One region of the Cupriavidus sp. C2SS-8b genome, then DNA from elsewhere that is predicted to be linked to it. Evidence: predicted binding sites of a transcription regulator. Region 1 holds the regulator's gene; each other region holds the start of a gene.
What was found. The regulator FNR, encoded in region 1, switches genes on or off when oxygen is low (the NO sensors DNR and NnrR bind a similar motif). The targets are predictions, from matches to a motif close to TTGATNNNNATCAA.
Positions count from the first base shown of each region.

Region 2: ACIGJB_RS11515 (DUF3149 domain-containing protein) is a predicted target of FNR. The motif match lies at 4,647-4,660, and genes of this name have one in related genera.
Region 3: ACIGJB_RS02755 (universal stress protein) is a predicted target of FNR. The motif match lies at 5,939-5,952, and genes of this name have one in related genera.

Region 1 covers NZ_CP172716.1:2,133,298-2,141,255, reverse strand. The annotation lists gene ccoO (cytochrome-c oxidase, cbb3-type subunit II) at 1-50, shown strand, start outside; gene ACIGJB_RS09915 (cbb3-type cytochrome oxidase subunit 3) at 54-218, shown strand; gene ccoP (cytochrome-c oxidase, cbb3-type subunit III) at 221-1,135, shown strand; gene ccoG (cytochrome c oxidase accessory protein CcoG) at 1,185-2,657, shown strand; gene ACIGJB_RS09900 (FixH family protein) at 2,741-2,956, shown strand; gene ACIGJB_RS09895 (hypothetical protein) at 2,953-3,198, shown strand; gene fnr (fumarate/nitrate reduction transcriptional regulator Fnr) at 3,245-3,970, opposite strand; gene ACIGJB_RS09885 (sulfite exporter TauE/SafE family protein) at 4,050-4,805, shown strand; gene scpB (SMC-Scp complex subunit ScpB) at 5,353-6,255, shown strand; gene rluB (23S rRNA pseudouridine(2605) synthase RluB) at 6,261-7,958, shown strand, end outside.
Region 2 covers NZ_CP172716.1:2,482,523-2,490,480, reverse strand. The annotation lists gene hemF (oxygen-dependent coproporphyrinogen oxidase) at 1-381, opposite strand, end outside; gene purD (phosphoribosylamine--glycine ligase) at 559-1,827, opposite strand; gene ACIGJB_RS11525 (YebC/PmpR family DNA-binding transcriptional regulator) at 1,907-2,632, opposite strand; gene ACIGJB_RS11520 (helicase HerA-like C-terminal domain-containing protein) at 2,839-4,374, shown strand; gene ACIGJB_RS11515 (DUF3149 domain-containing protein) at 4,382-4,564, opposite strand; gene upp (uracil phosphoribosyltransferase) at 4,710-5,360, opposite strand; gene ACIGJB_RS11505 (MFS transporter) at 5,527-6,927, opposite strand; gene ACIGJB_RS11500 (c-type cytochrome) at 7,373-7,958, opposite strand, start outside.
Region 3 covers NZ_CP172716.1:594,280-602,237, forward strand. The annotation lists gene miaB (tRNA (N6-isopentenyl adenosine(37)-C2)-methylthiotransferase MiaB) at 1-224, opposite strand, end outside; gene ACIGJB_RS02735 (hypothetical protein) at 305-691, opposite strand; gene ACIGJB_RS02740 (ClcB-like voltage-gated chloride channel protein) at 798-2,489, opposite strand; gene ACIGJB_RS02745 (DEAD/DEAH box helicase) at 2,774-4,267, shown strand; gene ACIGJB_RS02750 (serine/threonine protein kinase) at 4,287-5,327, shown strand; gene ACIGJB_RS02755 (universal stress protein) at 5,370-5,807, opposite strand; gene ACIGJB_RS02760 (CaiB/BaiF CoA transferase family protein) at 6,152-7,219, shown strand; gene ACIGJB_RS02765 (LuxR C-terminal-related transcriptional regulator) at 7,384-7,958, shown strand, end outside.

The sequences.
Region 1 (7,958 bases):
GTCGCAATGTGCGTGTGGACGCGGCCGCAGCCGCGCCCGCGAAGGAGTAAGTCATGGCGATGCTGACTGCTTTTGCCACGGTCGTGTCGATGGTCGTGTTCCTGGGCATCTGCTGGTGGGCCTGGTCGAATGGCCGGCAAGCCGCCAACCAGGAGTCCGCCATGCTGCCGTTCGCACTGCCTGACGAGACCCACACAACATCGAGCCGGAATACCTAGTCATGAGCGATTTCTTTTCCGATTTCTGGAGCTACTACATCGCTGCCATCGCGCTCGTCGGCATCGTCTGGTGCGTGTGGCTGCTTTTTTCCCAACGCAAGGTCACCAAGGTTGCCAACGCCGGTGATGACACCGGCCATGTCTGGGACGGCGATCTGCGCGAGCTGAACAACCCGTTGCCACGCTGGTGGATGTGGATGTTCCTGCTGGCCTGTATCTTCGGCCTGGTCTACCTGGTCCTCTATCCTGGACTCGGCTCGTATGCGGGCGTGTTGAAAACTTCGACGCAAGTCGAACTGGCCGCGCATCAGCAGGCACAGGAAAAGCTGCAGCACGATGTCTACGCCAAATACCTGAATATGGACGTCAAGCAGGTGGCAGCAGACCCCCAGGCCCGCGAGATTGGCCAGCGCCTGTTCCTGAACTACTGCGCGCAATGCCATGGCTCGGACGCACGCGGCAGCCGGGGCTTTCCGAACCTGACGGACCACGACTGGCTCTATGGCGGTGAACCCGAGACGATCCAGCAGACCATCACGAAGGGCCGCAATGGCATGATGCCGCCGTTTGCCTCGACCATCGATGGCAAGCTCGCAGCGGATGTGGCGCAATATGTGCGATCGTTGTCGGGCCTGTCGTTCGACCCGATCCGGGCATCGCGCGGCGAGAGCACGTTCAAGTCCACCTGTGCGGCGTGCCATGGTGCGACCGGCAAGGGCAATCAGGCCCTCGGCGCGCCGAACCTGTCCGATAACGTGTGGCTGTATGGCAGTTCGGAGGGCAGTATTGTCGAGGCCATCCTGAAGGGCCACAACAACCACATGCCGGCGCACGAAGAGATCCTGACGCCGGAGCGTATCCGTATGCTGACGGCCTATGTCTGGGGCCTTTCCAATACCGGAGGCTCAGGACAATGATCACCGACTCAGGCACGGGGTGCGCCATGGCGTCTGAAGGAGCGCGCGCATGAACGCCCCCGGGACAGAACCTCTGGCCCGCACGGCCGGCCCGCAAGGGCCGGCGTCGTCGCCTGTCGAATCCTCCGACGAAACGCTCTACGAGGTTCGACGCAAGATATACCCCCGCTCGGTGACGGGCGCGTTCTCCAACTGGCGGGTCTGGATGGTACTCCTGACCCAGCTCATCTACTACGGCACGCCCTGGCTGCAATGGAATGGCAGACAGGCCGTGCTGTTCGACCTTGGCGCCCGCAAGTTCTATATCTTCGGACTGGTGCTTTGGCCGCAGGATGTCATCTATCTTGCCGTCCTGCTGGTGATCTCCGCGCTGGCGCTGTTCTTGTTCACGGCCATTGCGGGGCGGCTCTTCTGTGGCTATGCGTGTCCACAGACGGTCTACACCGAAATATTCATGTGGATCGAGCGGCATGTCGAAGGCGACCGTTTCGCGCGGATCCGTCTGGATGGCGATCCGTGGAGCTTGCGCAAATTTCGCCTGAAGGCGACCAAGCACTCGCTGTGGATACTGGTCGCGCTGTGGACGGGCTTCACGTTCATTGGTTACTTCGCGCCGATACGCGAGCTTGGCGGTCAGGTCCTGAGCTTCTCGCTGGGGCCGTGGCAGGCGTTCTGGATGCTCTTTTACGCCTTCGCGACGTGGGGCAATGCGGGCTTCATGCGCGAGCAGGTGTGCAAGTACATGTGCCCGTATGCGCGATTCCAGAGTGTGATGGTCGATCGGGACACCTATGTGGTGACCTACGACGTCGGGCGCGGCGAGCCGCGCGGGAGCCGGTCGCGCAAGGTGGATCATCATCAGGCCGGGCTTGGTGACTGCGTCAACTGCAGCATTTGCGTGCAGGTGTGTCCGACAGGCATTGATATCCGTGACGGGCTGCAGTACGAGTGCATTGGTTGCGGCGCCTGCATCGATGCCTGCAATCAGGTCATGGACAAGATGGACTACCCGCGCGGGCTGATCCGGTACACGTCCGAGAACGCCATGCGCAAGGCACTGTCAGCCGCGGTGGCCCGCAAGCGGCTGGTGCGGCCGCGGACCATCATCTACTCGGTCATCTGGCTGGTGATGGTGGCGGGTTTCGTGGCGTCGCTAGCGCTGCGCACGCCGTTGAAGGTCGACATCATCCGCGATCGCGGGGCGTTGGGGCGTGAGGTGGATGGACGCTGGATCGAGAACGTCTATCGACTGCAGTTGATCAACACCACCGAGGCACCCATGCGCATCAGCGTGCGGGCCGAAAGTGACGATCTGAAGAACCTGACGGTCGAGTACGATCCCGACGCGAAGGCCCTGGCGCCGACGTCGAACAAGCTGGTGCCGATCCGGATTCGCGTGCCGATCGACGATGCCGCGCAAGGTACGCACAAGATCAGCGTGACGGTGACAAGCGAAGGTTCGGGGCAGGGTAGTGCGCAAATCAGGCAATCTACCAGTTTCATCGTGCCGCGCAATTTGTGATGCTAAGGGCGGTGCAGCGCATTGGCGCTGTGCCGGTCCAACCGCGAGCGCCTCGGTGAGGCGCCGACGAAGGGGGCAAGACGATGCAAGAAAGCAATCCGTGGTGGAAGGAGCCGTGGCCGTGGCTGCTGATGAGCGGCCCGTTGCTGGCCATAGTGGCTTGCGGCGTGACCATCTGGCTGGCTTCCACCCATCCTGACCGGCCGGTGGTCGAAGGCGTGTCCCGGCATGGCCTGGTCGTCGAGAAGGCGGAAGGGATCCCTGGCAATGCCAAGGCACCGCAAGCGAGGCGGCCATGAGGCTGCGCTGGCTGATGTGGGTACTGTGGCCGGCGTTCCTGATGGCCGGGGTGGCCACGGCAACGGTGTTTTCTGTGGTGGATCCCGGAGATCTGAATTTCTTCGGCCAGCCGATCGAGGCGTCGCGAGAGGCTATCTATACGATCGGGTTCTTGCTGGCCTGGGTATTCTGCGCGTTGTCCAGCGGACTGACGCTCTACACCATGCCGACGAAGCTCAGCGAAACGGACGAACTGGAGTGATTGGGCTGAAGCGGACCGCCTTGCCAGACAAGGCGGTCAGACCGCCTCAGCAGGAGCGGCTGTAGACTTGCTTGATGCCTTCCATGTCGACGAGCTTGACGTGGCGTTGACGGATCTGGATCAGGCCGGCCTCGGCGAATCGCGAGAACAGTCGGCTGACCGTTTCGAGTTTCAATCCGAGATAGCTGCCGATTTCTTCCCGGCTCATGCGCATGACGAACTCGGTCGACGAATACCCGCGTGCGGACAGGCGCTCTGACAGGTTGATCAGGAACGCGGCAAGGCGCTCTTCGGCACGCATGGACCCCAGCGTGACGAGCATGAGTTGATCATGCGATATTTCCTTACCCATCAGTCGCAGGAACTGCTGCTGCAGCGATGGCAGATCCATGGACAGCGCCTGAAGATCGGCCATGCGTACGACGCATACTTCCGTGTCTTCAAGCGCGGTGGCATCCGAGGCGTGCTGCATTTCACCCAGGCCGTCGAGGCCGACCACTTCGCCAGGCAAATGGAAGCCGGTGATTTGCGAGCGGCCGTCTTCCGTGGTGACATGCGTCTTCAGGGTGCCGAAGCGAATGGCATAAACCGCAGTCAGCGGATCGCCCATGCGGTACAGGGTTTCGCCCTTGTGGACACGGACGCGCTCTTGCACCAGGGTATCCATCTTTTGCAGATCCTGCTGGCTCATGCCCACCGGCAGGCACAGTTGCCCCATGCCGCAAGTGGAGCAACGGGGCGACATCTCGGTGACGGGGATGGATGTTAGCAATTGGAACCTGCAAGGAATGAGCGGCGAGGGCGCAATGCATGCATTTTAACGCGCGATGTGATGCGGTAGGGAGTTGCAATTGACTTTTGGTGTGCTTCTCAGTGTTTTCATGCTTGCCTTGCTGGGGGGCTTTCATTGCGCTGCCATGTGCGGTGGCGTTGCCCTCGCAGTCGAGCAGCGCGCCGCGGGCGTGCCGATTGCCGTGGTGCGGCGTCCCCAAGACTGGCTCCTGGAGTTGCTGGTGATGCATGTCGGCCGGATTTCCACCTACATGCTGCTCGGTGCGATGCTGGGGGCGGTGGGGGCGACGGCCTGGCGTCAGGATTACCTGCCCGTTCAACGGTGGCTATTCGGCGCCGGGAGCGCCATGCTGCTGGTATCTGGCTGGCGCCTGATACGCGGCGAAGCGTTTTCCATCGTGTGGCTGGAAAGGTTTGGCGCGCGCGCGGGGGCCGCCATTGCCGGAAGCTTCGGCCGGCTTCGCCGCAAAACTCCGGCGACGGCGGCGCGAAGCGGTGGTCTGGTGCGCCGCTATGGCATGGGCATGGCGTGGGGGCTCGTGCCCTGTGGCATGGTCTACGGTGCGCTTGCCCTCGCGTTACTGGCCGGCAATGCGCCCTCGGGAGCACTGGTAATGGGCGCGTTCGGGCTTGGCACGTTACCGAATTTGCTGGCGCTATCCAGCTTTTCGGGGCTGCTGCGCGCTTGGGCGCGCCGCCGTTGGGTCAGGATGGGGGCTGGATTGGCGGTCATGGTCTTCGGCGGCCTGGGAATCGGTCGAGCGGTGTTATTGCCACATTCGCTGGCCGAGCATGGTTTCTGCCTGGTGTTTTGAAGCCACCGTGAGGGCGCGGGAGTGCGCGGTGGTTGCAGGCGGATGCGGGAATGCCATACAATCGCCTGCATTGCGGTATCGCGCGGCGTGTTTCCGAGCGGCGCCTGGCAGCCCTTCCAAAAAAGGGGCGCGTCCGGGGTTTCGGGCAATGAGCCGACATTTCGGCGCCGAACCCTTCCGCAGTCCATCCGGTTCATAATATCTGTTCAAAAGTCCGGCTGGCTCTGCGACCGAGGTGCGGTCATTGCTGGCCCTGATCCCGATATTCGTTTTTCTTGCGGCCCAGGCGGACGTTCGCCGGAAGCCATGTCCGCCCATGTGGGCGCGTGCAAGAGGTTCGTGCACTGGTACTTGCCGGTGACCGGGCAATCTCCTGCTGGAACACACCCGGCAAATCGAAGCAAAAGAAGGTGCACGGTCTCGAAGCGAAACGCTTTCGGGTTTGCTGCGCGATGAGATGGCGGTGGCAATCGCACCGTTGAATCCACAATGTCCAGGGCTCCGGATTCGTCCCTGAGCAGGTGCAAAGACAGGCTGCACACCCAACATGAATACCCAAGAGGCGAAGATCGTCCTCGAGACTGCGCTGATCTGTGCGCAGGAGCCCTTGCGCGTGAGCGACCTGCGTCGTCTGTTTGCAGACGATGTCGGCGCGGACACTGTCCGGGTCCTGCTTGATGAGTTGCGCCAGGACTGGCGCCAGCGCGGGGTCGAGTTGGTGGCACTGGCCAGCGGCTGGCGTTTCCAGAGCCGGCCTGAGATGCGGGAATACCTCGATCGGCTCAATCCCGAGAAGCCTCCCAAGTATTCGCGGGCCGTCATGGAAACGTTGGCGATCATTGCTTATCGTCAGCCGGTAACGCGTGGCGACATCGAGGAAATCCGTGGTGTGACGGTTAGCACGGAGGTGGTCAAGAAACTGGAAGACCGCGGCTGGATCGAGGTCATCGGCCACCGCGATGTACCAGGACGACCGGCGCTCTATGCGACCACCAAGGCTTTCCTGGACGATCTGGGTTTGCGTACGCTGGATGAGCTGCCTCCGCTCGAAGACGCCCAGGCGCAATCGCAGGCGGCACTGCTGGACCAGCAGGCAATCGATTTTGAAGAGATGGCAACGGCGCTGCCGGTGGCCGGCGACGAAGAGGCCTTCCCTGAGCCGGAGCCGGTTACGCCGGCTGGTGAGTCGATCGATGCCGCCAAGCTTGCCGGCGCGGCTCCGGCTGCTGGCGGCGAACCCGCTGACGAGGCCGGGGCCGTCGAGCAGGCCAGCGCCGACGCCATGCACGTGGCAGATCTCGCGTCGGCTGTGACCGAGGCAAATGGCTTCCATGCCGAAAGCACGCCGGACAACCAGGAAGGCGGCAATTCATCCAGCGGCAATTCATCCGGCGACGATACTGCGCCGCCGCACGCGAGCGAGCACGATGATGAGCGCGTGCCCAACTGAACCATATGCAACATCCGATAGTGAATACTTTGTCTGATTCCGTTGAACAAGACACCCGGTCAGCCGGGACACCGGCTGCCGACGGCGCAGCAGAATCCGGGTCAGGCACCGATACGGCGCCGCGCCGGAAAGGGCTGAGACGCGGCTTGCGCAACCTGGTGGCTTCGCGCCGGCAGGGCGGGCAGGACCGAGACGGCAATCGCGCCGAAGGAGCCGAGTCTGGCGCCCAGGCTGATGCGGGCGAGAGCAGGCCTGCCGGCGAACCCGGCGGTCGTGCGGCCCAGCGTGGCCGCGGCAAGCGCAAACCGAACCGGGCGGAAAATGCGCCGGCCCGGGAAGGCGGCCAAGCTGGACAGGAACGCGGCGACAAGGGCGAGCAGGCAGGCCGCAAGCGCAAGCCGCAGGGCCAGCGCACTGCCAGGGCCACGCCGGAAGGCGACGCCCAGTCGACGGGTCGGCAGCAGGGTCCGCGCAAGGGTGGGCAGCCGCAACGGAAGGGGCCGGCTGGTCCCGAGAAGGCGGCCGCGAGCAGCGAGGACTTGTTCCGCTTCGTTATCTCGGATCAGTACGACCAGGAAGATACGGTTATCCCCCGCACCAAGGCCAAGCCGGTGCGCGAACTGTCCGCGGACGACGATGCGCCGAAGCTGCATAAGGTCCTGGCTGAAGGCGGCCTGGGCTCGCGCCGCGAAATGGAAGAACTGATCTTGCAGGGCCGCGTTTCCGTTAACGGATTGCCCGCGCATATCGGCCAGCGGATCCTGCCGGCCGATCAGGTCCGGGTGAATGGCAAGCTGATCCATCGCAAGATTTCTTCCAAGCCTCCGCGCGTTCTGCTTTACCACAAGCCGGCCGGCGAGATCGTGAGCCAGTCGGATCCCGAGGGCCGTCCGACCGTGTTCGACAGCCTGCCGCGCATGAAGACCGGCAAGTGGGTCGCGGTGGGCCGCCTGGATTTCAATACCGAAGGCCTGCTGATCTTTACGACTTCGGGCGACATTGCCAATCGCTTCATGCATCCCCGCTATGGCGTGGAGCGCGAATACGCGGTGCGTACGCTGGGTGAGTTGGCGGAAGCCGATCGCCAGCGCCTGCTCCATGGCATCAAACTCGATGACGGCGAGGCCAATTTCCTGCGCATTGCCGATGGTGGCGGCGAAGGTGTGAACCAGTGGTATCACGTGGCGCTGACCGAGGGACGTAATCGTGAGGTGCGCCGCATGTTCGAAGCGGTGGGCCTGACGGTGTCGCGCCTGATTCGCACGCGTTACGGGCAGTTCCTGCTTCCGCGCGGCCTGAAGCGTGGCCGTTGGCAGGAGCTGGAGGCGACGGAAGTCAGGACGATGATGGATGCCATCGGCCTGAAGGTGCCGGGCAGGGGTGAGCAGCAGGGTGGCAAGGGCATGACCAAGGTCGGTGGGCGCAAGCAGCGCACCGAGGCGGCAATTGCCGGCATGCCCATGCATACTGGTATGGATGGCCTGCCGCGCGTCGATAAGGGCGGCGCGGGCCGCGGCCAGCCCGATCCGATGCGGACGTCGATGGGCTACATCAGCCACGGCCCCACCGTGCTGACGTCCCACGCCGCTAATCTGGGCGGCGGGCGCGGACAGGGTGGCGGACGCTCGGGCGGCGGCGGTCGTGGCGGTGCGGGTGGCGCGGGCCTCGGTGGCCAGGGCCGACCTCAGCGCCGCGGTGGCGAT
Region 2 (7,958 bases), 350 kb from region 1:
CCACCACACCGGATCGGCACCAGCCTTGGTGGCGATGAAGCACCGCACGTTCATGTGCACGGTGGGCACGTACGGATTGCGCGGATGGAACACCAGCGATACGCCCATCGCTTCGAAACCGCGCCCGGCCAGCTCGGGCCGGTTGGCGCTGGCCGATGGAGGCAGGGTATCGCCGGTCACGTGCGAAAAGCCCACGCCGGCACGCTCCATCACGGCGCCGCCTTCCAGGATGCGGGTGCGGCCACTGCCGCGCAGGCGCTCGGTGGGCGGCTTTTCCCAGGCGTCGGTCAGGAAGGGCTGTCCGTCAATAGCGGCGACGGCGTCGGTGATGCGGTCTTGCAGACCGAGCAGGTAGGCACGGACTGCCTGGGAATCGATCATGGCTTGTAGGGGCGCGGGCCCCGGATGCAAGGGCGGCCGTGCCGGCGTCTGGCCGGCACGGCCGTCATGGGTGTGTCACGATTGTAACGGCTGGCGAGGCACTTGCCGGCGCCAGCCGTCCACCTGTGACGGGCCGCCAGCGGCCGGTACGGCCTCGTGGCGGCGCCACATCGGCGCTCAGCGCTTGATGGCGCGGTAGCCGATGTCGGTACGGTATTGCATGCCATCGAACTGAATCTGCTCCACGGCTGCGTAGGCGGCGCGTTGCGCGGCCTTGACCGTATCGGCCAGGCCCACCACGCACAGCACGCGGCCGCCCGTGGTCAGCAGCGTGCCGTCCTTGAGCGTGGTGCCGGCGTGGAAGGTCACGCTGTCGTCGGTTTCGGCCGGGATGCCGGTGATGGCATCGCCCTTGCGCGGCGAGTCGGGGTAGCCATAGGCTGCCATCACCACGCCCAGCGCGGTGCGGCGGTCCCAGTCCAGTTCGACTTCGTCGAGCTTGCCCGACACGGCGGCGTCCATCACGTCGACCAGGTCAGTCTTCAGGCGCGCCATGATCGGCTGGGTTTCCGGGTCGCCCATGCGGCAGTTGAATTCCAGCGTCTTCAGGTTGCCGTCCTTGTCGATCATCAGGCCGGCGTACAGGAAGCCCGTGTACGGAATGCCGTCCTTTTCCATGCCGCGCACGGTCGGCACGATGATCTCGCGCAGCGCGCGCGCATGCAGCGCGGGCGTGACCACCGGCGCGGGCGAGTAGGCGCCCATGCCGCCGGTGTTGGGGCCGGCATCGGCGTCCAGCAGGCGCTTGTGGTCCTGGCTGGTCGCCAGCGCGAGCACGTTCTTGCCGTCGACCAGCACGATAAAGCTGGCTTCCTCGCCTTCCAGGAACTCCTCGACCACCACGCGCGCACCGGCATCGCCAAGCTTGTTGTCGGCCAGCATCATGTCGACGGCGGCGTGCGCTTCTTCCAGGTTCATGGCGACGACCACGCCCTTGCCAGCCGCCAGGCCATCGGCCTTGATCACGATCGGCGCGCCTTGCGCGTCGATGTAGGCGTGCGCCTGGGCGGCGTCGGCGAAGGTCTGGTAGGCCGCGGTCGGAATGCCGTGGCGGTGCATGAAGGCCTTGGCGAAGTCCTTCGACGACTCGAGCTGTGCCGCAGCCTGGGTCGGGCCGAAGATGCGCAGGCCCTTGCCGCGGAACACGTCCACGATGCCGGCGGCCAGCGGCGCTTCGGGGCCGACCACGGTGAAGGCCACGCCTTCGCGCTCGGCAAAGGCGGCCAGCACTTGCGGATCCGTCAGCGGAACATTCTGCAGGCGCTTGTCGAGCGCGGTCCCGCCATTGCCTGGTGCCACGTACACCACCTGAATCTTGGGGGACTGGGCTAATTTCCAGGCCAGCGCGTGTTCACGTCCACCCGAGCCGACAACCAATACTTTCATGATCCACTGCCAGAAAAGATACGCATGCAAAAAGGCGGCAGCTCGATCGTGCTGCCGCCCGAGGGCTAACTAAGTCTACTTACTCTTCGATGACCGCGTTGGTGAAGACTTCCTGCACGTCATCGAGGTTTTCCAGGGCGTCCAGCAGCTTCTGCATCTTCGCCGCGTCGTCGCCCGTGAACTCGACTTCATTCTGCGGCTTCATCACCACGTCGGCCACTTCGGCCTTGAAGCCGGCGGCTTCCAGGGCCGCTTTGACCGCGGAAAAGTCGTTCGGCGGGCAGGTGACTTCGATCGAGCCGTCGTCATTGGTGACCACGTCGTCGGCGCCGGCTTCGAGCGCGGCATCCATCAGCTTGTCTTCCGGCGTGCCCGGGGCAAACAGGAACTGGCCGCAATGGGTGAACATGAAGGCCACCGAGCCTTCGGTCCCCATGTTTCCACCGTGCTTGGAAAACGCGTGGCGGACTTCGGCCACGGTGCGCACGCGGTTGTCGGTCAGGCAGTCGACAATGATCGCGGCGCCGCTCAGGCCGTAGCCCTCGTAGCGGATTTCCTCGTAGTTCGCGCCTTCCAGGCCACCCACGCCGCGCTGGATCGCGCGCTGGATGTTGTCCTTGGGCATGTTGGCGTCCATCGCCTTGTCCATGGACAGGCGCAGGCGCGGGTTGGAGTCGACATCGCCGCCGCCGAGCTTGGCGGCAACGGTGATTTCCTTGATCAGGCGGGTCCAGATCTTGCCGCGCTTGGCGTCTGCGGCGGCCTTCTTATGTTTGATATTGGCCCATTTCGAGTGACCGGCCATGATTCTCTCCGAAGCGGAAAACGTGAGGTTGTGCGGGAAGGCTGCAGCTTGCGGGCGCCGTACAGCGTGGTATAGCGCGGTAGAAGCGGCCGCGCCGGGTGACGGATTGACCCGGCTGCTGGCTATAATCAGCCCGTGATTTTATCACGCGGCCCTGTCCGTGCCGCGCCCGTGGCTGTCCGCCACGCTTCCCGATCCAAGACACCATGGCCGAACCTATCCTGATCGCCAAGAACGCCGAGCACGAACTGGCCCTGCTGCCGCAGATGGGCAACCGGCACGGACTGATCACCGGCGCCACCGGTACCGGCAAGACCGTAACCCTGCAGACGCTGGCGCAGGGGTTTTCCCGGCTGGGCGTGCCAGTCTTCATGGCCGACGTCAAAGGTGACCTGACCGGCATTTCCATGCCGGGCCAGCCCTCGGACAAACTCAAGGCGCGGCTGGAGGAACTGAACCTGCCGGAGCCGGCCTGGGGCGGTTGCCCGACCACGCTGTGGGACGTATTCGGCCAAAAGGGGCATCCGGTGCGGGCCACCGTCTCGCACATGGGGCCGCTGCTGTTGTCGCGCATGCTGGAGCTGAACGATACCCAGCAGGGCGTGCTCAACCTGGTGTTCCGCATTGCCGATGCCAATGGCCTGCTGCTGCTCGACGCCAAGGACCTGCGTGCCATGCTGCAGCACGTGGGCGACAATGCGGCGCAGTTCACGACGGAGTACGGCAATATCTCGGCTGCCTCGATCGGCGCGATCCAGCGTGGCCTGGTAGCGCTGGAGTCGCAGGGCGCGGATGTGTTCTTCGGCGAGCCGATGCTCAACCTGGAAGACTTCCTCCAGACCGACAAGGGCCAGGGCGTGGTCAACATCCTGGCGGCCGACAAGCTGATGAACTCGCCCAAGCTCTATGCGACGTTCCTGCTGTGGATGCTGTCCGAGCTGTTCGAGAAGCTGCCCGAGGCCGGCGACCTCGACAAGCCCAAGCTCGTCTTCTTCTTCGACGAGGCGCACCTGCTGTTCAACGATGCGCCCAAGGCGCTCCTCGACAAGATCGAGCAGGTGGTGCGACTGATCCGCTCCAAGGGCGTTGGCGTGTACTTCGTCACGCAGAATCCGGCCGATATCCCGGATACGGTGCTGGGCCAACTTGGCAACCGCGTGCAGCATGCCTTGCGCGCATTCACGCCGCGCGACCAGAAGGCGGTCAAGGTGGCGGCCACCACCATGCGCGCCAACCCGAAGCTCGATGTGGAGAAGGTCATCGGCGAACTGGGCGTGGGCGAGGCGCTGGTGTCGCTGCTCGATGCCAATGGCACGCCGGGCGTGACCGAGCGCGCCTGGGTGCTGGCGCCAGGCAGCCGCATCGGCCCGGTTACCGATGACGAACGCAAGCAGCTGATCGCGACGTCGCTGGTGGCGGGGACTTACGAAAAGACGATCGACCGGGAGTCGGCCTACGAGAAGCTGCGCGGCAGCGTGGCGCCGGTGGGTAATAGTGGCGGTGGCGGCGGCGCCACGGCGCAGAAGCCAACGGCCGGTGCGCCGGCCGAAGAAGGCGGCTGGCTGGGTACCGCCGGCGAGATCTTCGGCTCGCTGACCAAGGGTACCGGCAAGACCGGCCGGGGCGATTCCATCCTGGAATCGATGGCCAAGTCGGCCGCGCGTACCGTGGGCTCCCAGGTCGGCCGCGAACTGATCCGCGGCGTGCTGGGCAGCCTGCTGGGCGGTGGCAAGAAAAAGTAAGCGCTGCTCAATGCGTGCCGGTCTGCGATGCCGACCGGTTTCCCGCGGCGGCCTTGGCGGCGGCCGCGTCTTCGCGCATCTTGCGGCTGAACAGGCGCGCGAAGAACCACGCCATGCCGATGATAAAGACGATGACGCCGAGGCTCATCAGCCCGGTGCTGGTCGTAAAGAGGATCTTGAAGGCTTCCATGCGGTTCTCCCTGTGAGAGTTCGACGGGTTGCACGCATTTGCGGTGCGACGTCGAGTGTAGGGAGCCGCACCGCGCGAGCCATTGAGTAGGATCAAGCTCGCGACAGCGGGAAAGATAGCGAGCGGGCAGCCGCCCGCTGCAAGGTCAGTTCTTGGTGCCGAACAAACGATCGCCCGCGTCACCGAGGCCCGGAACGATGTACGCGTGTTCGTCGAGGTGGCTGTCGAGCGAGGCGACGAACAGCTTCACGTTCGGATGCGCCTTCTGGAACACCTCCACGCCTTCCGGTGCCGCCACCAGGGCGACGAAAGTGATGGCGTCGTCCTTCACGCCGCGGCGCTTCAGGACATCGACGGCATGCGCGGCGGAATAGCCGGTGGCAACCATCGGATCGCACAGGATGAAGCTGCGGTCTTCCACGTCAGGCAGGCGCACCAGGTATTCCACCGGGCGATGCTGATCGTCGCGATACACACCGATATGCCCGATCCGCGCCGACGGGATCAACTCCACCAGGCCATCGCTCATGCCGACGCCGGCGCGCAGCACCGGCACGATGGTCAGCTTCTTGCCGGCGATGACGGGGGCTTCCAGCGGCACTAGCGGCGTTTCGATATGCCGCGTGGTCAGCGGCAGGTGGCGCGTGATCTCGTAGCCCATCAGCAACGTGATCTCGCGCAGCAGCTCGCGGAACGTGCGCGTGGACGTGTCCCGGTCGCGCATATGCGAGAGCTTATGCTGGATCAGCGGGTGGTCGAGGATGTACAGGCTGGGGAAACGCGGGTCTTGTTTCATGGCGGCGGCGAAGGCTCGGCGGGAGAGGGTGAAGCGGGCGGCCCCGGTCTTGTGAACCGGGACGCCGCGCCGTGGTAGCGCGATTGTAATGGAAGCGGGCCGCCGCGCGGCTGCGGCGGCCCATGCCTGTCGCTACGTTTCCGAGCTTGCCTTGCGAACCCGTCTGTCAGTCAAGCGCGCGGTTCTTCGATTCGATATCGACCATATAGATCGCGAGCGCCGCCACGGCCAGGAACGACGAGAGCAGCACCAGGGCCAGCGTGAAATGCGTGGCCATGACCGGGGCAACGATGGCCGGCGCGAACAGGCCGCCGAAGCGCGCCATGGCGCCCGCCGTGCCCATCCCGCTGGCGCGCAGGTCGGTCGGATACACCTCCGGCGTGAAGGCGTAGAGCGCGCCCCAGGTGCCGAGCAGCGAGAAGCTCATCAGCAGGGTGGAGCCGACCACCAGCGTCGGCGACTGGCCCAGGCTGTACAGCATGCAGCCCGCGGCGCTGAGCAGCAGGAAGCCGATCAGCGTCGGCTTGCGGCCCCAGCGCTCGACGCCATGCGCCGCGAGTGCGAAGCCCGGCAGTTGCACCAGCGCCAGCAAGATCAGGAAGACCTGGCCGCGCATGAAGCCGAAGCCTTGGCCCGCCAGCTTCACCGGCAGGTAGACGAAGACACCGTAGTAGGCGATCGAGATCAGCGCCCACGCCACCAGCAGGCTGATGCTGCGGCGGCGGAAGCCGGTCTCGAACAGCGCCAGCACCGACTTGCGCTCCATCTTCTGCGGTTCCAGCGTGCCGATTTCAACCGAAACGCGATTGGCGGCGGCAACACGCTGCAGCACGGCGCGGGCTTCGGCCGAGCGTCCCGACTTGTTCAGGTAGAGCGGAGACTCGGGCACGTACAAGCGGCAGACCAGGCCGACCAACGCCGGGATGCCGGTGACCAGGAAGATCAGGCGCCACGCTGCATCGCCGTGCGAAACGGCAATCAGCGCCAGGATGGCGAGCAGGATCGTGCCCACGGCCCAGAACGATTCCAGCAGCACCAGCCAGCGGCCGCGGCGGTCGGAGGGCAGGAACTCGGCCATCATGGTGTAGTCGACCGGCAGCGTGCCGCCGACGCCGATGCCGGTCAGGAAACGCAGCACCAGCAGCCACTGGAAATCCGGTGCGAACGAGGACGCGACGCCACAGATGGCGTCGATGACCACCGCCATCATCAGCACGGGCCGGCGGCCGATGCGGTCGGCCAGGCGGCCGAACATGAACGCGCCGATCAGCATCCCGACAAAGAACAGCGTCCCGCTCTGCAGCGCAGTCGGAACGGGAATGCCGAAGGTCTTGGCAATCGAGGGCGCGGTGAAGCCGATCGACAGTACCTGCATCGCGTCGGCGAGCCAGACCAGCCCGAAGATGACGAACAGCCGGTACTGGAAGCGGCCGACGCCGGCGGCGCGAATGCCTTCCTCGATGGTGATGGTCTGGGAGCTTGCAGTCCTCGCGTTCGACGGCGGGGCAGCGCTGATCGACGCTTCGGCGAGGGGCGTGGAAGGCATGGATGAAATGGATGACGACATGTTGTCTACCTGTCTAACAGTCTATTAGAGGGCTGGTTCCTGAACCCGGAAGCACACGTCTGACGAAGCAGGGGGGGCGGACCCGCGCGGGTCCAGACAGACGCGTGATGCTGTCGCGCCGCCGATTGCAACGTAACGCTGGGGGACTGCAATCTGGCGAAGCGAGAACTATGCCGGGCGCACTCTTGCCATGCGGGGCTGATGCGGATACGTCATCGTGGACTCCTTATTGTCTACCCTTGGTGGATTTCGGTCTTGTATTTATCGTGGCACGTCATCGTGGTGCGCGGTCCTTGTGCCGCTGTGCACCGCTGCATGCTCTGTTTCGCGCTAATGTAGTGCGTGCTACATGATCGTTCAGCGTAAGCTACATGAAAAGGGCCGGCAAGGCCGATCTGCGGTTTTCTCCTCGGGGTTTTCCCGCGCGCCGCGCGGGTCTCGTCTGTCAGTGCGCGGGCGCAGCGCGCAACCGCGCAACGGTGGCTTGCACGTCTTGCCACGCGGGCTTGTCGGGGGCGAAGCGCGCACGCAGGTATTGCGCAAGGGCCGTGATCTGCGTGTCGTCGAGACTGTCCGCGTAGGACGGCATGGCGCCCAGCGTGCTGTTCGGCGGTGCCGGCATGCCTTGCAGCAGGACCTGGATCACGTTGTCGGGCCGGTCGCTGTGCAGGTTCGTGTTCAGTGCCAGCGACGGCTTCACACCGAACTGGCGGATGCCCTGGTCCGACTGGTGGCACACGGCGCACGCGCTTTGGTACAGGCGCGCTGCAGTGCCGCCCAGCGATCTGGCCGCTTCTGCGCTGCGTTGCTCGTATTGCACGGCCTGCGCGGTGATCTGTGCAGGCGCGGGCGGTGGCGCGCTGAACGACGCGACGTAATGCGCAATCGCGCGCACGTCGGATTCGGGCAGCAGCGCCAGCTCTTCCACCACAGGGGCCATTGGCCCGGCGGCGGCGCCGTGGTGCACCGCGTAGCCGCCGCGCAGATAGGTGAACAAGGCGTCTTCAGTCCACGGGACCGGTGCGCGCGAC
Region 3 (7,958 bases), 1.5 Mb from region 1:
AGGTCGGGTTTGGCGGCCTTGAGCGCCTTCATGCGGCCCAGTTCGGAGAACACCTTCTCCTGTGCTTTCTCGCGCACCGAGCAGGTGTTGAACAGGATCACGTCGGCATCTTCGACGTTGTCGGTGGGTTCCAGCCCCTGGCTGGCGTTCAGGACGTCGACCATCTTGTCCGAGTCATACTCGTTCATCTGGCAGCCGTACGTCTTCACAAATACTTTCTTCATGCCGGTCTCAGTGGTTCACCTGGGGGCATCAGGGTGTGGCAACAACACGGACGGCGCATGCGCCGCCGCACTTCGGTGGGTCAGGACTTCGCCTTCAGCGCCTTCTGTTCCTGTTCGCTGAGCACCCATGCGGTCAGGAGCTGGCCGTACAGGTCGAGCTTGTAGCGCACCGGCAGCTTCTGCCCGGCGATGGCAGCCATGTTCATCAGCTCGTTGTCGGTGCTGAACACGCGCAGGCCCGGCGCCACGCCGATGGTCTTGCCATCGAGCGTGACCGTCTGCGGCGCGCCGGCCGATGGCGCGGCGACAACCAGCTTCGCCTGCGGCGCATCGACCGGGATCACGCGGATCGGCTGCGCCATGGCGCCGGCGGCACCGAGCCACAGTGCCGTGCCCAGCGATAGGACCAGCAGCGGCTTGAGAAAACGCGATGAGGCACTCTGACGCAGGGAACGGCCAGCGGGCATATTGGCTCCGGAAAGGGCGCAGCTCAGGTTGAGATGGGGGCGGAAGCGCAACCGCGTATTTTACCCCGTTCGACCGGCACCGTGCCGTGCCCGTTGGCCGCATCGCCTAGAACAGACAGGATGCCTCTTGCAGCACACGTTGCTTGGAGACCGTGCCCATCAGCTCGCGGCTGCCCGCATCGCGCACTAGCGGAATGCGGTTGATGCCGTGCGCGGCAAAGACTTCCAGCGCGTCGCGCAGCCGCGATTCCGGGGTCAGCGACGGGAAGTCGCGCTCGGCCAGCGCCAGCACGCCGGGGGCGGAGTTTTCGCGCTGCGCGCGTTGCAGCGCGTGGATCGACAGCGCGCCCAGCAGGCGGCCATCGGGCTCGACCAGATACAGGTAGCGGGTGCCCGTCTCGGCAAACTTGTCCGCCGCAGTGGCCAGCGAGGCATCTGGTGCCAGCGTGGTATCGGTCGGATCGCACAGCCCGGCCAGCGTCATGGCACGCGCGTGCTCTTCGGCGGCGGAGGCCTCGGCGCGCTCGGCAATCACACTGTAGAGCGACAGCGTCTGGCAGCGTGAAGCCGTGTAGTACGCCGCCACGGCGCCGATCATCGAGGGCAGCAGCAGCGCCGGGGCCAGCGTCATCTCGAACACCATCAGCACCGACATCAGCGGCGCCTGGCTGGTCGCCGCAAGAAAGGCGCTCATGCCGACCAGCGGCAGCACCGGCGAGGCCGGTGCGCCGGGCACCACGGCCTGCATGACGATCGCCAGCAACTGGCCCAGCGCCGCGCCGACGAACAGCGAAGGCGTGAACACGCCGCCGACCGCGCCGGAGCCCATGCTGATGACCGTCGCGGCCAGCTTGGCCAGCAGCACCAGGCCCACCGAAACCGTCAGCGGCTGTTCCTGCAGGATGGTCTGGATCGTCGAGAAGCCATTGCCGACGACTTCGGGCACGGCCATGGCCAGCACGCCCACCAGCGCGCCGCCCAGCGCCAGCCGCGCCACTGGGCCGCCGGGCACCTGCGCGAAGCGCCCGCGCGCCTTGCTCGCGGCGCGCAGGAACAGCGCGCCAACGATGCCCGCGGTCACGCCGAGGCCTGCCGCGGCCAGTATCAGCTGCGGGCGCAGGTCCGGGTCGATGTGCAGGCCCGGATACAAGGGCTGCAGCCCGCCGTGCCACTGGCTGACCATGGCGCCTGCCACCGAGGCCAGGAACAGCGGCATCAGCCGTTGAACTGCCAGTGCGCCAAACACCACTTCGGCGACGAACACGGCGGCAGAGAGGGGCGTGTGGTAGACCGTCGCAAGGCCGGCGGCTGCGCCGCAGGCGGTCAGCATGCGGCGCATATTCGATGCGCCATCGGGCCGGCCGATGCGTGTCGATGGAAACAGCGAGCCGCACAGCGCGGCGAGCTGGATCATCGCGCCTTCCTTGCCGACGGAACTGCCGCTGACGATGGAGCAGAACGACGACAGCGAGCGCAGCAGCGTGACGCGCACCGGCAGGCGGCCGCTGCCGTTGGCCACGGCTTCCATGTAATCGGTCGCGCCGCCGCTGCCGGCGAACCGGTTGGCCGCGGAAAGCAGCAGGCCGGCCAGAGCGCCGCCGGCTGCCGGCACCACGATGCGCCAGGCCAGCGCGAGGCCCGCAAACACGGCGACGACGTCCGCGTCGCTGGAGAAGATCACAACGCCGGCCCGTTCGAGGGCTTCCTTGAACAGGGTGGTCGCTATGGCTGCCAGAATGCCGACCGGAATCGCCGCGAACAGCGTGACTTCCTGGTCTTCGAGGAATCGGAACCGCATCGGTGCTTGCATCGGTCGCGCTACCGCGCGCCGTGGTCCAGAACAGGTGGTGGCCGCATGATAGCGCAGCGCCACACCCGGGCGCGCGTACCGGTGTGGATCAGCCGGCGCCCCATGCCCATGTGCCGAATAGGTTTGCCCGCGGCTGTTACACTACCGACCTTCGTAAGCGGATGCCGCCGGCCCCCGCTTCGCCGGTCCCCCGACCGGTGTTGTTTCAGATCTCACAGGTCGCCTGCTGGCTGGCGCGCCCAGCGCGCAGCAGACGGCCGAAGCATCCATTCATGTCTTTCTCCGAACTCGGCTTGTCCGACAAGCTTGTGCGGGCCGTGGCCGAACAGGGCTACACCACCCCGACTCCCATCCAGGCCCAGGCAATTCCCGCCATCCTCAAAGGCGGCGACTTGCTTGCCGGTGCCCAGACCGGTACCGGCAAGACCGCCGGCTTCACGCTGCCGATGCTGCAACTGCTGTCGGAATCCGGCGCGCAGCGCCCGGGCCGGCCGGTGGTGCGCGCGCTGGTGCTGACCCCCACGCGCGAGCTTGCCGCGCAGGTGGAAGAAAGCGTGCGCAACTACGGCAAGCACCTCAAGCTGCGCTCGATGGTCATGTTCGGCGGGGTCGGCATCAACCCGCAGATCGAACAATTGCGGCGCGGCGTGGACATCGTCGTGGCAACGCCTGGCCGTCTGCTCGACCATGTGTCCCAGCGCACGATCGACCTCTCGCACGTCGAATTGCTGGTGCTCGATGAAGCCGACCGCATGCTCGACATGGGCTTTATCCACGACATCCGCAAGGTGCTCAACGTGCTGCCGCCGAAGCGCCAGAACCTGCTGTTCTCGGCCACGTTCTCGGACGAGATCCGCGGGCTGGCGGACCGGCTGCTGAACAACCCGGCTTCGATCGAGGTCGCGCGCCGCAACACCACGGCCGAGACCGTCGAGCAGCGCGTCTACCCGGTGGACCGCGAACGCAAGCGCGAACTGCTGGCACACCTGGTGCGCCAGCATGACTGGCACCAGGTGCTGGTGTTCACGCGCACCAAGCACGGCGCCAACCGCCTGGCCGAGCAGCTGACCAAGGATGGCCTGTCGGCGCTGGCGATCCACGGCAACAAGAGCCAGTCGGCACGCACGCGCGCGCTGTCGGAATTCAAGGCCGGCACGCTGCGCCTGCTGGTGGCGACCGATATCGCCGCGCGCGGCATCGACATCGACCAGTTGCCGCACGTGGTCAACTTCGACCTGCCCAACGTGCCCGAGGACTATGTGCACCGCATCGGCCGTACCGGCCGCGCGGGCGCGGAGGGCGAGGCGATCTCGCTGGTCTGCGTGGACGAGCACGGCCTGCTGCGCGATATCGAACGCCTGATCAAGCGCAAGTTGGAGCAGACGGTACTGCCCGGCTTCGAGGTGGATCCGAGCATCGCGGCGGAGCCGATCCAGAAGGGCCGCCAGCAACGTGGCCAGGGCGGCGGCGGACAGGGCGGTGGACGTGGCCGCGCCCAGCCCAAGGCGGCTACGCCGGCGCAGGCACAACCGCGCCAGCGTCCTGCCCAGAATGCGCCGCGTGGCGGCGCGGGCCATGCCGGCGGCGAATCCGCCCGTGGCCAGGGTGGCGCGAGCCGCAATGCCGCGCCGGCCCAGTCGCGCAGCCAGCCACGCAGCGGCGCCCAGTCGCGGCCGATGCAGGAAGGCGCTGGCGCTCCCGCACGCAACCGTCGCCCGGCGCAGGCCGCGCTGCTTGGCGGCACGCCGGCCAAGCGCGGGCGCTGAGCCCTCCAGGCCCGAAGGCATGAGCGCACATCAGGCATCCGGCGACAGCGGCATCCCGTTCGCGGGGCTGACGCCCGAGCTGATCCTCGATGCGCTCGAGTCGGCGGGCATGCGCCCTGACGGCCGGCTGCTGGCACTCAACAGCTACGAGAACCGGGTCTGGCAGATCGGCATCGAGGACGCCGCGCCCGTGGTGGCCAAGTTCTACCGGCCTGGCCGTTGGACCGATGCCGCCATCCTGGAAGAGCATGCGTTCGTGCAGCAGCTCGCCGATGCCGAGATTCCCGCAGTCCCGGCGCTGGCCGGACCGGACGGCAGCACGCTGCAGCGCCACGCAGGTTTCCGCTTCGCCGTCTTTGCCCGCTGCGGCGGCCGCGAACCCGCGCTGGACCGCTCCGACACGCTGACCTGGCTTGGCCGCTTCATCGGGCGCATCCACGCCGTGGGTTCTACCCATGCGTACCAGGCGCGGCCGGTGCTCGACGCGCAGACCTTCGGCGTGGCATCGCGCGACTGGCTGATCGCGCACGACTGCATCCCGGCCGATCTGCGCGAACCGTGGCAGGCGGTGGTGGACCTTGCGCTGGACGGCGTGCGCCGCTGCTATGACCGCGCCGGCGACGTGCGCCTGCTGCGCGTGCATGGCGACTGCCATCGCGGCAACGTGCTGTGGATCGACGGCGATGATGCCCGGTCCACCGGCCTCGCCGCCGCAGGTCCGCATTTCGTGGATTTCGACGACAGCCGCATGGCGCCCGCCGTGCAGGACCTGTGGATGCTGCTCGAAGGCGACCGCGCCGCCATGCAGGACCAGCTGGCCGATATCGTCGCGGGCTACGAAGACTTTGCCGAGTTCGCGCCACGCGAACTGTGGCTGGTGGAAGCGCTGCGCACGCTGCGGCTGCTCCATTACAGCGCCTGGCTGGCCAGCCGCTGGCGCGATCCCGCCTTCCCGGCGGCGTTCCCGTGGTTCGGAACGGCGCGCTACTGGCAGGACCGCATCCTGGAATTGCGCGAGCAAGTCGCGCTGATGGAAGAAGCGCCCCTGTGGGGCGCCTGAGACTCTGCTGAAACGGTGCGGTAGCGGTCGGCCCGCCCCCGCTCAGGCCTTTTCGGGCGCCTTGACCAGCAGCACCGGGCAGGGCGCCTGCGCCAGCACGCGGCCGGCCACGGATCCGATCACCGCATCAAAGAACGAACCCCGGCCGTGCGTCCCCATGACGATAGCCTGAGCATCCGCCGAGCGCGCGTAGGCGACGATGCGCTCCGGTGCGAACCCGTGCAGCGCATGGCGCTCGAACGGAATGCCGGCCGCGGACAGGATCTCGCACACGCCGGCCATGGCCTTGTCGCTGGCCTCTTGATGCCAGGCATCGATGGTTTCCTTGCTGACAAAGGCGCGGACCTGTCCGCTGACTTCGGGCGCGACGTGCACCACATGGACGGTAAAGCCGCTTTGCAACAGCTTCCCTTCGGCGATGAAGCGGGCGGCCGCGTCGCTGAAGGCCGATCCGTCGGTGGCGAGCACGATATTGGTCATGGCGGGAATCTCCTGGAGGGGGCGCTGAACGGACACGCCAGGTTATAGGATAGGCAGGATCGGCGCCGCGGATCGATGAAGCGGCGGCGAGCCGTCCGTCACCATCATGGCAGCAAGTCTTTCGCCACAATCCGATTTAGATCAAGTGACTCGGAAATTTCCTTTCGCGGAAATGCAGCAGGATATGTCAAGGCGCCTGACACATTTAGCCATTGCCGCCCACTGGTAACCCCGCTTAGCATGTGCCCAGCCCGGCTGGCGCTGCCGTGATATGGCGCCCGGCCTTTCTACCCCAGAACATCAGGCGATCCGGCGGGCCGGACGCCCAGACGGAGACAGCAAACATGAGCGAAAGCGGCAACCTCCTGCCACTGCGTGGCGTCAAGGTAGTGGAATTCGAAGGGATCGGTCCGGGCCCGCTGTGCGGTGCCATGCTGGCTGGCCTGGGCGCGGAAGTTACGCTGGTGGCCCGTCCGGTCGCCCCGGATGCCCGGCGGATCCTGCGCGGCCAGAACGTGCCGGCCGAGATGGAACTCGAGCATGGCAAGACCGTGGTGCAGCTCAACCTGAAGTCTCCGGAGGACGTGGCTAAGGCGCTGGACCTGGTGGCCGGCGCCGACGCGCTGATCGAAGGGTTGCGCCCCGGCGCCATGGAGCGCCTGGGACTGGGTCCGGCGCAATGCCATGCGCGCAACCCGCGCCTGGTCTACGGCCGCATGACCGGCTGGGGCCAGACTGGCCCGCTCGCGCAGAGCGCCGGGCATGACTTGAACTACATCGCGCTGACCGGCCTGCTGTCGATGGCCGCGCGTGACGGCGCGCTGCCGATGGTGCCGCCTACGGTCGTCGGCGATGCCACGGGAGCGCTCGGCCTGGCGTTCGGCATCACCAGCGCCATCCTGCATGCGCGTTCGAGCGGGCAGGGCTGCGTGGTGGATGCGGCGATCACCGATATCGTCGCCATGCTTGGCTCGCTGGTGCAGGTGTCGCGCGCGGCCGGCACGCTGGGCGGCCCGCAGCCCAGCGCCTTCCATGACTCCCCGTTCTACGACGTTTATGCGTGTGCCGATGGCCGCGCCATCACGCTCGGCGCGCTCGAGCCGCAGTTCTACCGCGAACTGCTCGAGCGCCTCGAACTCACGGACATCGATCCGGCCGCGCAGTATGACCGTGCGCAGTGGCCGACGGTGAAGGCGCGCATCGCCGCGCTGATCGCTTCGCGTCCCAGCACGCACTGGGAATCGCTGCTCGGCGGCACCGACGTCTGCTTTGCCCGCGTGCTCACGCTGGACGAAGCGGCACGCCACCCGCACAACCAGGCCCGCGGCACCTACCGCCTGCACCGCCAGGGCGATCGCGAAGTCGCGCGCTCCACGCCGGCACCGCGCTTCTCGCCGGCCAAGCCGTCCTGAGCGCGAGCTGACCGCGTGGCGGGTGGGCGTATAGCCCGCCCGGGACGCAGAAATTCTCCAGCTCATTTGCGACAAGTACGCATGCAAATGCAGCCGTTTCGCCGATCCGGCGTGGAGCCCACGACCTAATCTTCGCGGTAGTCCCTTCAACAAGGAGCCGCGCGTTGGATCCCACCTCGTTCGATGAAGCCCTGATCGTCGATGCACGGCCCGCGCCGCCGGGCGAGGCATCGTGGCAAATCGTGCAAGCGCTCGGCGCGCGCCGGACGATGCTGGCCGACAACGTGCGGCTGGCCCGGCAGCTGGTGCGTGATCGCCAGCCCCGGCTGGTCGTGATCGAGCTGGACACGCTGGGCCAGGCCGGCATCGCGCTGATCAGGCGGCTGGCCACCGGCTATCCGGCGGTGCGGCTGCTGGTGTTGTCCGACAGCGATGCCACGATGGCGCCGGTGCAGGCGCTGCGCGCGGGCGCCCATGGCTTCGTGCCGCGCCAGCGGGACCTGGCGGAAATGGTCCAGGCCGCGCAGGGCGTGATGTCGGGCTACCTGGTGTTTCCCACGCAGACGCTGGAAGCCGCACGCCTGCTGCGCCTGCCGTCTGCCGGCAGGCTGGCGCGGCTGACCGAGCGCGAACTCATGGTGCTCCAGTACCTGGCGCGCGGACACTCGAACAAGGAGATCGCCGCGCTGCTGCTGATCAGCAGCAAGACCGTGAGCACCCATAAGACCAACATCATGTG